DNA from 4 places in the Pseudoalteromonas sp. SCSIO 43201 genome. Region 2 is predicted to be linked to each of the others. Evidence: predicted binding sites of a transcription regulator. Region 2 holds the regulator's gene; each other region holds the start of a gene.

The links. The regulator FliA, encoded in region 2, starts transcription of late flagellar genes. The targets are predictions, from matches to a motif close to CTAAAGNTNNNNNNNNNNNNGCCGATA.
Region 1: a site for FliA is predicted at 1,016-1,042, ahead of J8Z24_RS13330 (DUF3530 family protein). Genes of this name have one in related genera too.
Region 3: a site for FliA is predicted at 1,098-1,124, ahead of J8Z24_RS01905 (DUF5610 domain-containing protein). Genes of this name have one in related genera too.
Region 4: a site for FliA is predicted at 1,367-1,393, ahead of pomA (flagellar motor protein PomA). Genes of this name have one in related genera too.

The regions. Positions count from the first base shown of each region.
Region 1 covers NZ_CP072683.1:3,093,215-3,095,419, reverse strand. Annotated here, with positions in the region: gene djlA (co-chaperone DjlA) at 1-146, shown strand, start outside; gene J8Z24_RS13330 (DUF3530 family protein) at 143-985, opposite strand; gene J8Z24_RS13325 (polyprenyl-phosphate transporter) at 1,107-2,042, shown strand; gene J8Z24_RS13320 (2OG-Fe(II) oxygenase) at 2,044-2,205, opposite strand, start outside.
Region 2 covers NZ_CP072683.1:1,424,161-1,426,365, forward strand. Annotated here, with positions in the region: gene J8Z24_RS06105 (MinD/ParA family protein) at 1-658, shown strand, start outside; gene J8Z24_RS06110 (RNA polymerase sigma factor FliA) at 661-1,395, shown strand; gene cheY (chemotaxis response regulator CheY) at 1,438-1,821, shown strand; gene J8Z24_RS06120 (protein phosphatase CheZ) at 1,841-2,205, shown strand, end outside.
Region 3 covers NZ_CP072683.1:436,851-439,055, reverse strand. Annotated here, with positions in the region: gene J8Z24_RS01905 (DUF5610 domain-containing protein) at 1-1,069, opposite strand, end outside; gene trmA (tRNA (uridine(54)-C5)-methyltransferase TrmA) at 1,234-2,205, shown strand, end outside.
Region 4 covers NZ_CP072683.1:2,905,405-2,907,609, forward strand. Annotated here, with positions in the region: gene J8Z24_RS12580 (flagellar motor protein MotB) at 1-541, opposite strand, end outside; gene pomA (flagellar motor protein PomA) at 544-1,311, opposite strand; gene xseB (exodeoxyribonuclease VII small subunit) at 1,546-1,785, shown strand; gene ispA ((2E,6E)-farnesyl diphosphate synthase) at 1,785-2,205, shown strand, end outside.

The DNA of each region.
Region 1 (2,205 bases), 1.7 Mb from region 2:
AAATTAAAAAGGCGTATCGCAAACTGATGTCACAACATCATCCGGATAAGTTGGTATCGCAGGGGCTGCCGACACATATGATGGAAGTAGCTAAGCGGAAAAGCCAAGATATTCAGTCTGCCTACGAGTACCTTAAAAAAAGCTAAAGTATCCGTAAAAAACCGAGTAGTTCCTTGCGTAAGCGCTGGTGCTGGAGCGGATCGGTTTTTTCCCCAAATAGCTCTCTTTGGCGGTAATCTAGCTTACTATTTTTTCTTGCCCACCTTACTCTGTCAGCGGTGCTATCGATTACCATTGGGTTATCAAAGCTGTAGTAAATATCCAAAAGAGCGGGGCTTATCAAAGACAGGTTTGATGCTAGGTGTTTTTGTCGCATTGCATTAGGCAGCTGGGGGCTGACGACGGTGTAAGCATCAATACGAAGGTTGGGTAAGGTTGCTAAATGTTCTGCGAACACACCAGCACTATTGCCAAATGCAACAACGACAAGCTTCTCTGTTTGTGTCATTGATAACGTATTGTAGAGCACTTCAAAACGACTGACTAACGCGGCTTTATAGTTGTCTAGGTTCATCTCTGAAACAGGCTCAACGGATTTCGGCTTTGGCTCAGCTTCTGGTGTTTCAATATCTTGATCTAAGAGACTTGCAGCATAGGACAAATCAGGTGGCGTGATGGTATACGTATCATATCCATCATCACTCAAGCGCTTAGCAAGGAAACTGATCCCGCTGTTATTAAGTGGCGGCATTTGCATATCAGGCAGGAAAATGACAATACCTGCCCGCATCGAAGCCATGTGTTCTTGATGAAAAACGTAAAATACTTCCTCTTCACTGTTTAGCTCCAGTAACCCCGCTGGTTCATAAAAACGCTGTGCATCTTGTTGAAAAAGCGCTGTTAGCGGTGCTGGGGCTATATGTTCGGCTGCGAAGCAACTTACTGATATTGAAATTAATAATGTAAAAAGTGCTCTGCTTAGCATAATACGTGTACATGATTTTCCATGGTTTAGTATCGGCCTACTTGGCAAAAGCTTTAGCAGTCGCCTTTATTTATGGTTTTAAGGTAAACTGCCACATAGAGAAAATAAATGGAGAGTATGCGTGCAATACAAAGATAGCAAACGAGACTATCTCTTTATGTTTTTAAAAGGGGCTGGGATGGGTGCTGCTGATGTTGTACCCGGAGTATCAGGTGGTACTATTGCCTTTATCACTGGTATCTATGCGCGTTTTTTAAATGCAATAAAAAGTGTTAATTTGCAAGCATTAGGGTTGTTGCGCCGTGAAGGTATAAAAACTACATGGCAATATATCGATGGTAGCTTTTTAGTCGCGGTGTTTTCAGGGCTACTTATCAGTGCTGCATCTTTGGCTAAAGTTATTACTTACTTGCTTGCGCACCACCAAATACTGGTATGGTCATTTTTCTTTGGCCTTATTGTCGCTTCTTTTATTTACGTAGCCAAACAGGTCTCGAGCTGGAACGGTAAAAATATTGCGGCCTGTGTAACTGGCGCTGTGGTTGCTTTTGTCATTACGTCATTGTCGCCAGCGGAAGCGCAAGCATCTCACTGGATGTTTTTTATTTCCGGTGCCATCGCCATTTGTGCAATGATTTTACCTGGAATTTCGGGTAGTTTTATCTTGTTATTGCTGGGCATGTATGGACATGTACTGAGTGCTGTAAATCAACTTGAAATAACACTCGTTGGCCTTTTTTTACTGGGATGTGTTGTTGGGTTGATGTCATTTTCGAGGCTGTTGAGTTGGTTATTAAGCCATTATCAACAAGTCACATTTTCGGTATTGGCAGGATTTTTACTCGGATCACTGAATTTACTATGGCCTTGGAAGCAAGTGCTGACCACTTATGTTAATTCTAGCGGTATTGAAAAGCCCTTGACGCAAGCAAATATTTTGCCGCAGCAGTACAGTACGCTGTACGGGCAAGATCCAAATACTTTGGCCTGTGTGTTACTTGCCATTGCCGGACTTGCCCTGATTTTAGCAATTGAAAAACTGAGTGAAAAATATTAGCTCAGGCTATCGTTCTAAACCACCCAGTGACAGAAAGGCGCGGAGACTTTGCAAATGGTGCAACGTAAGTTACTGAGTGAATTTTGTTGACATCAAACACCACCAAAGAATTAAACTTGGGGGCGTAACTATGAGTTGGTGTGCCATCTGCTTCAAAAAACTG
Region 2 (2,205 bases):
TGTGATGCTAGGTCTAAGAGTCGAAAAGAATTTATCACATGTCTTATCAGGAGAGTGTGAACTAGATGAAATTCTAGTTGAAGGGCCTGCAGGTATAAAAATTGTACCAGCTACGTCAGGGTCTCAGAATATGGTTGAGCTCACTCCAGCAGAGCATGCTGGGTTAATAAGAGCTTTTAGTGAACTAAATACACAATTTGATGTGTTAATTGTTGACACTGCAGCCGGAATTTCGGATATGGTGTTGAGTTTTTCTCGTGCCGCTCAAGACGTACTCGTGGTAGTGTGTGATGAACCGACATCCATTACAGATGCCTACGCATTAATTAAAGTATTAAGTCGAGAACATGGAGTTTACCGCTTTAAAATAGTGGCCAATATGGTTCGTAGCATGCGTGAAGGTCAGGAACTTTTTGCTAAACTATCAAAAGTGACCGATCGTTTTCTTGACGTTGCTCTAGAGCTTGTCGCGACAGTACCGTTTGATGAAAATATGCGTAAGTCATCACGTCGACAAAGGGCTATCGTTGATTTATTTCCAAGCTCTCCTGCAGCTGTTGCTATTAAAGGCTTAGCTACGAGAGCGGCTAAGTGGCCAATTCCTCATCAGCCTTCTGGTCATTTAGAATTTTTTATTGAACAACTTGTAAACGGGTGATTATGGCTTCTCCGGTCAACAGAGCTGCGGGATATCAAACTTCTGACCATATTCATAAGGTGGTTGAAAGGCATGCTCCACTTGTCAAAAAAGTGGCGTGTCACCTAATCGCTCGACTTCCGGCAAGCGTGCAACTTGATGATTTGATCCAATCAGGAATGATAGGGTTAATTGAGGCAACAAAAAACTTTGACGCCAGTAAAGGTGCCAGTTTTGAAACTTTCGCGGGCATACGTATTCGAGGTGCGATGCTTGATGAAATTCGTCGTGGAGATTGGGCTCCCCGATCTGTCCACAAAAATAGCCGAATGGTTGCAGAGACTATATCTGAGCTCGAATCTCTCCTTGGTCGAGAACCAAAAGACACTGAAATCGCTGAAAAACTTGATATATCTCTAGATGAGTACCATCATATTTTACATGATGTAAATGCAAGCAAAGTAATAGGCATTGAGGATCTTGGGGTAGACGAAGATGTGATTACCCCTGCAAATAGCGATTTTGCGCTAGACAAACCGTTTAATAACGTTAAAAATGAACGTTTTAACGAGTCTTTAGTAAATGCGATAAAATCATTACCAGAAAGAGATGCCATGGTTTTGTCGCTTTATTATAACGATGAAATGAATTTAAAAGAGATTGGCGCCATTTTAGATGTCAGTGAATCTCGAGTAAGTCAAATTCACGGTCAGGCAATGATAAAGCTAAAAGCTAAAATCAATGACTGGATAAATTAGAGTACATAAAATAGTTGGGTTCGAACCTCACTGGAGGAAGTTTTGGATAAGAACATGAAGATTCTCGTGGTTGATGATTTCTCTACTATGAGAAGAATAATCAAAAACCTATTAAGAGATTTAGGCTTTACAAATGTTCAAGAAGCTGATGATGGTAGTACAGCACTTCCGATGCTACAAAATCAGGAGTTTGACTTTGTAGTAACTGATTGGAATATGCCAGGAATGCAAGGGATCGATTTATTGCGAGCAATACGAGCTGATGCAAAGTTGAAACATATTCCTGTGCTTATGGTAACCGCGGAAGCAAAAAAAGAGCAGATCGTTGCTGCAGCACAGGCTGGGGTTAATGGTTATATCGTGAAACCATTTACGGCAGGTACACTTAAAACCAAGCTTGAAAAAGTATTTGAGCGCTTAGGCTAACAGCAAGGGGAAATGGCCTATGTCTGTAAACGCTGCGCCTCAAATTACACTCGAGCAAGCTAAACAACTTGTAGAGCTATTAGAGCAAGGTGAACAAGAAAAAGCGGATCAGCTGATTTTAGAGGCTGCTAACAAAGAGCAATCCGAGTTATTTGCAGAGGTTGGCAAGCTTACTCGTCAGTTACATGAGTCATTGAAAAACTTTGAGCTGGATACTCGCCTTGCAGACCTCACAACGGAGGCCATTCCTGACGCTAAACAGCGCCTCAACTACGTCATGGAAATGACGGAGAGCGCTGCAAACAAAACGATGGACGCTGTCGAAGAGAGCTTACCGTTGGCACAAAACCTTGCCGACGAACTAGCACAAATAAAGCCAACTTG
Region 3 (2,205 bases), 990 kb from region 2:
AGCTGCTCGCATAATCCAAGAATTCATTTAACCTGGATTGCCCTTCATTCATCCATGCAAGTATATTTGGCAATTCGTTGTTAGCATTGAGCGCTTTTGCTTGCTCTTGAATGTCTGCTAGTTGCTTATTCAGAGGTACAAACGCCTTCTCTAGTTCTTTCATCGGATTGCCTTGTTGATACTGTGCAATCGCGGCAGATGTTTTCGTTTGCTTTAAGTCCATTGTGAAGTTGGTGATTTGATCAGAGTTTAAACTAAGTGACTTTGCCATATCGAACGCTTCATCATACTCACCGCCAAAGAACGCATCGCTGACATTGCGAATATCTTCCATCATATCGTTGATTGCTTGCTGCTCTTCTTCGTTCAGCTCTCCATTTACTTTAATCGAAAAGTTCACCTCATGAGATGACTGGGAGCCATATGCAGCACCAAAGTTGTTGCCTTTTTGGGCCACGCTCGCAGCAGACCCTTGTGAATATGCGTCAGAAAATGAAATAACAACCTCATCACCTTCCGCTGTAGTGAACGCATATTCGGCCTGATTCGATAAGCTTGCAAATTGCGCCGCACTGATAGCCATCGCCTTTGGAGACTTTTCTTCAAATAGTTCGTTTTCGAAGTCATCAAGCCCTTTAAATATACCCTCTCGAGACTTTTCAATCCCTTCTTCAATATCAGAATTAAACGCCCCCATCCCTTTTAGCTCTTCACTGGCTTCATCAATACCTTGCAGCACACCTTTGCGTGCCCCATCCAGCATAGATTTTAATTCGTCGTCATTTTTACCGTCTACTTTCGCTTTTTTCACTGCACCTTGAACGAAATCAAGTACGTTTTTCACTATCGCTTCAAAGTCAAACAATGGTTTGTCTTTTTTATCTTGCGTGGGTTTCTCAATGCCAAGCGCTTCTGCGAGTTTGTCATCAAGAATTTTGGCAGCGAGTTTAGATTTATCCCCCGCATAACTATCTGAATTTATTTGGATATGTGGTCCTATCCCTTTGCTCTGCCCAGGCTTGTGCTGCATCGCTGGATTGAGCAATTGATTTAAATGCCCGATTTTCATGGTATGCCCTCCAATATATTAGTTAGATTATCGGCATATTTGTGCAAAGCTAAAGTAAAATGATTAAAAAAACGCCAAAACGATTTTAGTCACTATGCTAGACTGGACAAATTAACGACGCTCCCTAAAATAGCGCCTCTTAATTCAACATAGATGGTTTTAGTATGGCAGTAATAAAGATTGATGATTCAGCATACGAGCAACAATTGGCTGAAAAAGCTGAGCGTATCACAGCACAATTTGCACAGTTTAATGCGCCAGAATTAGAAGTGTATGACTCTGCAACTCGCCATTACCGCCAACGCTGCGAATTTAGAGTCTGGCATGATGGCGACGACTTGTTTCACATCATGTTTGATCAACAAAGTAAAGAAAAGCTTCGTGTTGATAGCTTTGACCCGGGTGCCGAGCTTGTCAATGAAATGATGCAAGTCATGATAGACAAACTTAAAGGCAATGAGGTCTTACGCCGAAAATTATTCCAAATTGATTACCTTACTACCCTAAGTGGTGAAGTACTGATTAGTCTTTTATATCACAAGCAACTTGATGAAGCGTGGCACACTGCTATGCTGGAGTTGCGATCTGAGTTGCAACAGACTTACAAAGTGGACTTTATAGGGCGTGCTAGAAAACAAAAGGTCGTATTTGGTCATGATTATGTCACAGAAAAGCTCGCGGTTAATGGTAAAGAATATATTTATCAGCAAGTTGAAAACAGCTTTACGCAGCCAAATGCCCAAGTGAATCAAAAAATGCTAGCGTGGGCGCAGTCTATCAGCGAGCCGCTTAGCAATGATTTACTTGAGCTTTACTGTGGTAACGGTAACTTTTCTATCGCATTAGCTGGTTCATTCGACAAAGTGCTGGCTACGGAAATTTCTAAATCATCGGTAAAGTCTGCACAGTTTAATATCGCAGCAAACAAAGTCGACAACCTTGATATTATCCGCATGTCGAGTGAAGAGTTTACGCAAGCCATGAAAGGGCAGAAGTTTTCACGATTAGAAGGTATCGATTTACAGTCCTATGATTGCCAAACCATTTTGGTCGATCCGCCGCGAGCGGGTATGGATGAGCTAACCTGTCGCTTAGTCAGCAACTACGACAACATTATTTATATCTCATGTAATCCA
Region 4 (2,205 bases), 1.5 Mb from region 2:
TGATGATTTGTTGTCCTAAAGACTCTAGTTCGATAGCACCGTCCATGATTTGCTTTTCAAGTTGCTGCGCTATTTTTTTGACTAACTCATTTACCTGCTCTTGCTCTGCTGAAGCAATTGCTTGAGTCGATGCCATTTCTTGCGCTGTACTGGCTGATTCACCACCGCGCTTATTACCACGCTGCTCCTGCCTTCCCCCCGCAGACGCTTCGTCTCCAGCTTGGAACTCAAGCATTTGTTGTGTCATTTCGACGGTTTGCTGCTGGATTGTTTCAATTGGGGTAGGCTCTGGTTTTCCTGGTGTGAATTCCATTGCAATCACACTCGTACCTTTGGGTATATCTTTGACTTCAATTTTATTTTGTACGCCGAATGCAAACTTCATAGAGCCTGCAATTTGTTTAAATTTGAGTACATCCATCTCGGAAAAGGCGAGCAGCAATACAAAGAAGCACATGAGCAGTGACATCAAGTCAGCAAATGTTCCCATCCAAGCGGGCAAACCTGGCGGGGGACATTTACATTCGTTCTCATCAGACATGATTATTCCTCAGCTTCTGAACCACGTTTTGACTCAGGTAGATAGTTTTTCAAAATGCCCTCGATAACCTTGGGGTTTTGGCCATCTTGAATGCCCAAGATAGCATCAAGTATTAACCGCTGATTACGCTCCTCTTCGTCTTTACGTAATTCGAGTTTTACCTGTATTGGAATAGCCACAACATTCGCTAAGAATGCACCATATAGCGTTGTTAAAAGTGCAACAGCCATCGCTGGCCCTATCGCTTTCGGGTCATCCATATTTGATAACATGGCTACTAAGCCGATAAGTGTACCTATCATCCCCATTGCAGGGGCTATATCGGCAAGCGATTTGAACAGGCCAGCGCCAAGTTCATGGCGAGATGAGGTAAGTGCAATGTCTTTTTGCAAGGTGGCTCTCACAACATCAGCATCATGACCATCAACGAGCATATCCACGCCTTTGCGCATAAATTGATTTGGAATTTCAGCTTCTTCAAGCGCAAGAAAGCCGCCTTTACGCGCTGAATCAGCAAGTTCTACCGCTTTTTCAATCAGTTCTTCAGGTGTTTCAATTTTAAACATGAAGGCCTTTCCGGCCACTTTCCCAATCCCGAAAAATTGTCCAAGTGTAAAGTTAGACAATACAATGAAGATTGAACCACCAAATACGATAACGACGGACGGCGTGTTATAGAACATAGCGATCTGGCCATCACTACTTAATACCATAGACATTACAATCAGACCTATGGCACCCAGGATCCCTATTACCGTTGCTAAATCCACATGTCCTCCGAGGGAAGTTATTTGTGATAAATCACGCAGTTATTGTTGTTTGAGTTATCGGCAAGTTTTTCTACAACTTAACACTATTATATTAAAAAGTGTTTAAAATGCGAGTTTATAGCAGATCTTGCAAAGCTGATACGCTCCGTTGTCAAAAACTCGCTGGTTTTTTTGACCTTAGCCCTCAATCCCCCTAAAATTGCGTCACTTTTACTTTTCGAGTCAACGTGACATATGGCAGTAAAAAAACCTGATAACTTAAGCTTTGAAGAAGCAATGCAAGAGTTAGAACAAATCGTAGCAGAGATGGAAAACGGCAGTTTAGCGCTAGATCAAGCCCTTAAGCAATTTGAGCGTGGAATAAAACTTGCCAAAGCATCGAACCAAAAACTTCAGCAAGCTGAGCAACAAGTCGCAATTTTGATGGGCGAAGGTGAGCAAGCACAATTACAGCCATTTGATAACGAAGCCTAATGTCAGCAAAATTAAAAGAACAACTGCAGCATGCTAAAACGCGGGTAGAAACCACGCTTTTACGCAGCTTTGATAACATGCTAGACACAGAAGAAAATGTCTTAGCGGCAACTCGCTACAGCGTAGAAAATGGTGGCAAGCGCTTACGGCCTTTTCTAGTCTACTGTACCGGAGAACTCTTTGGCGCAGCAGCAGCAGATCTCGATAACGCAGCTGCGGCCATCGAGTGTATTCACAGCTATTCTTTGGTACACGACGATTTACCAGCGATGGATGATGATGAGCTAAGGCGCGGTCGACCTACGTGCCATATTCAATTTGATGAAGCTACCGCAATATTAGCGGGCGATGCGCTACAGACTCTGGCTTTTGAGCTGCTAAGTACACCAAACTTTACCATCAGCCCACAGTCCCAGTTAC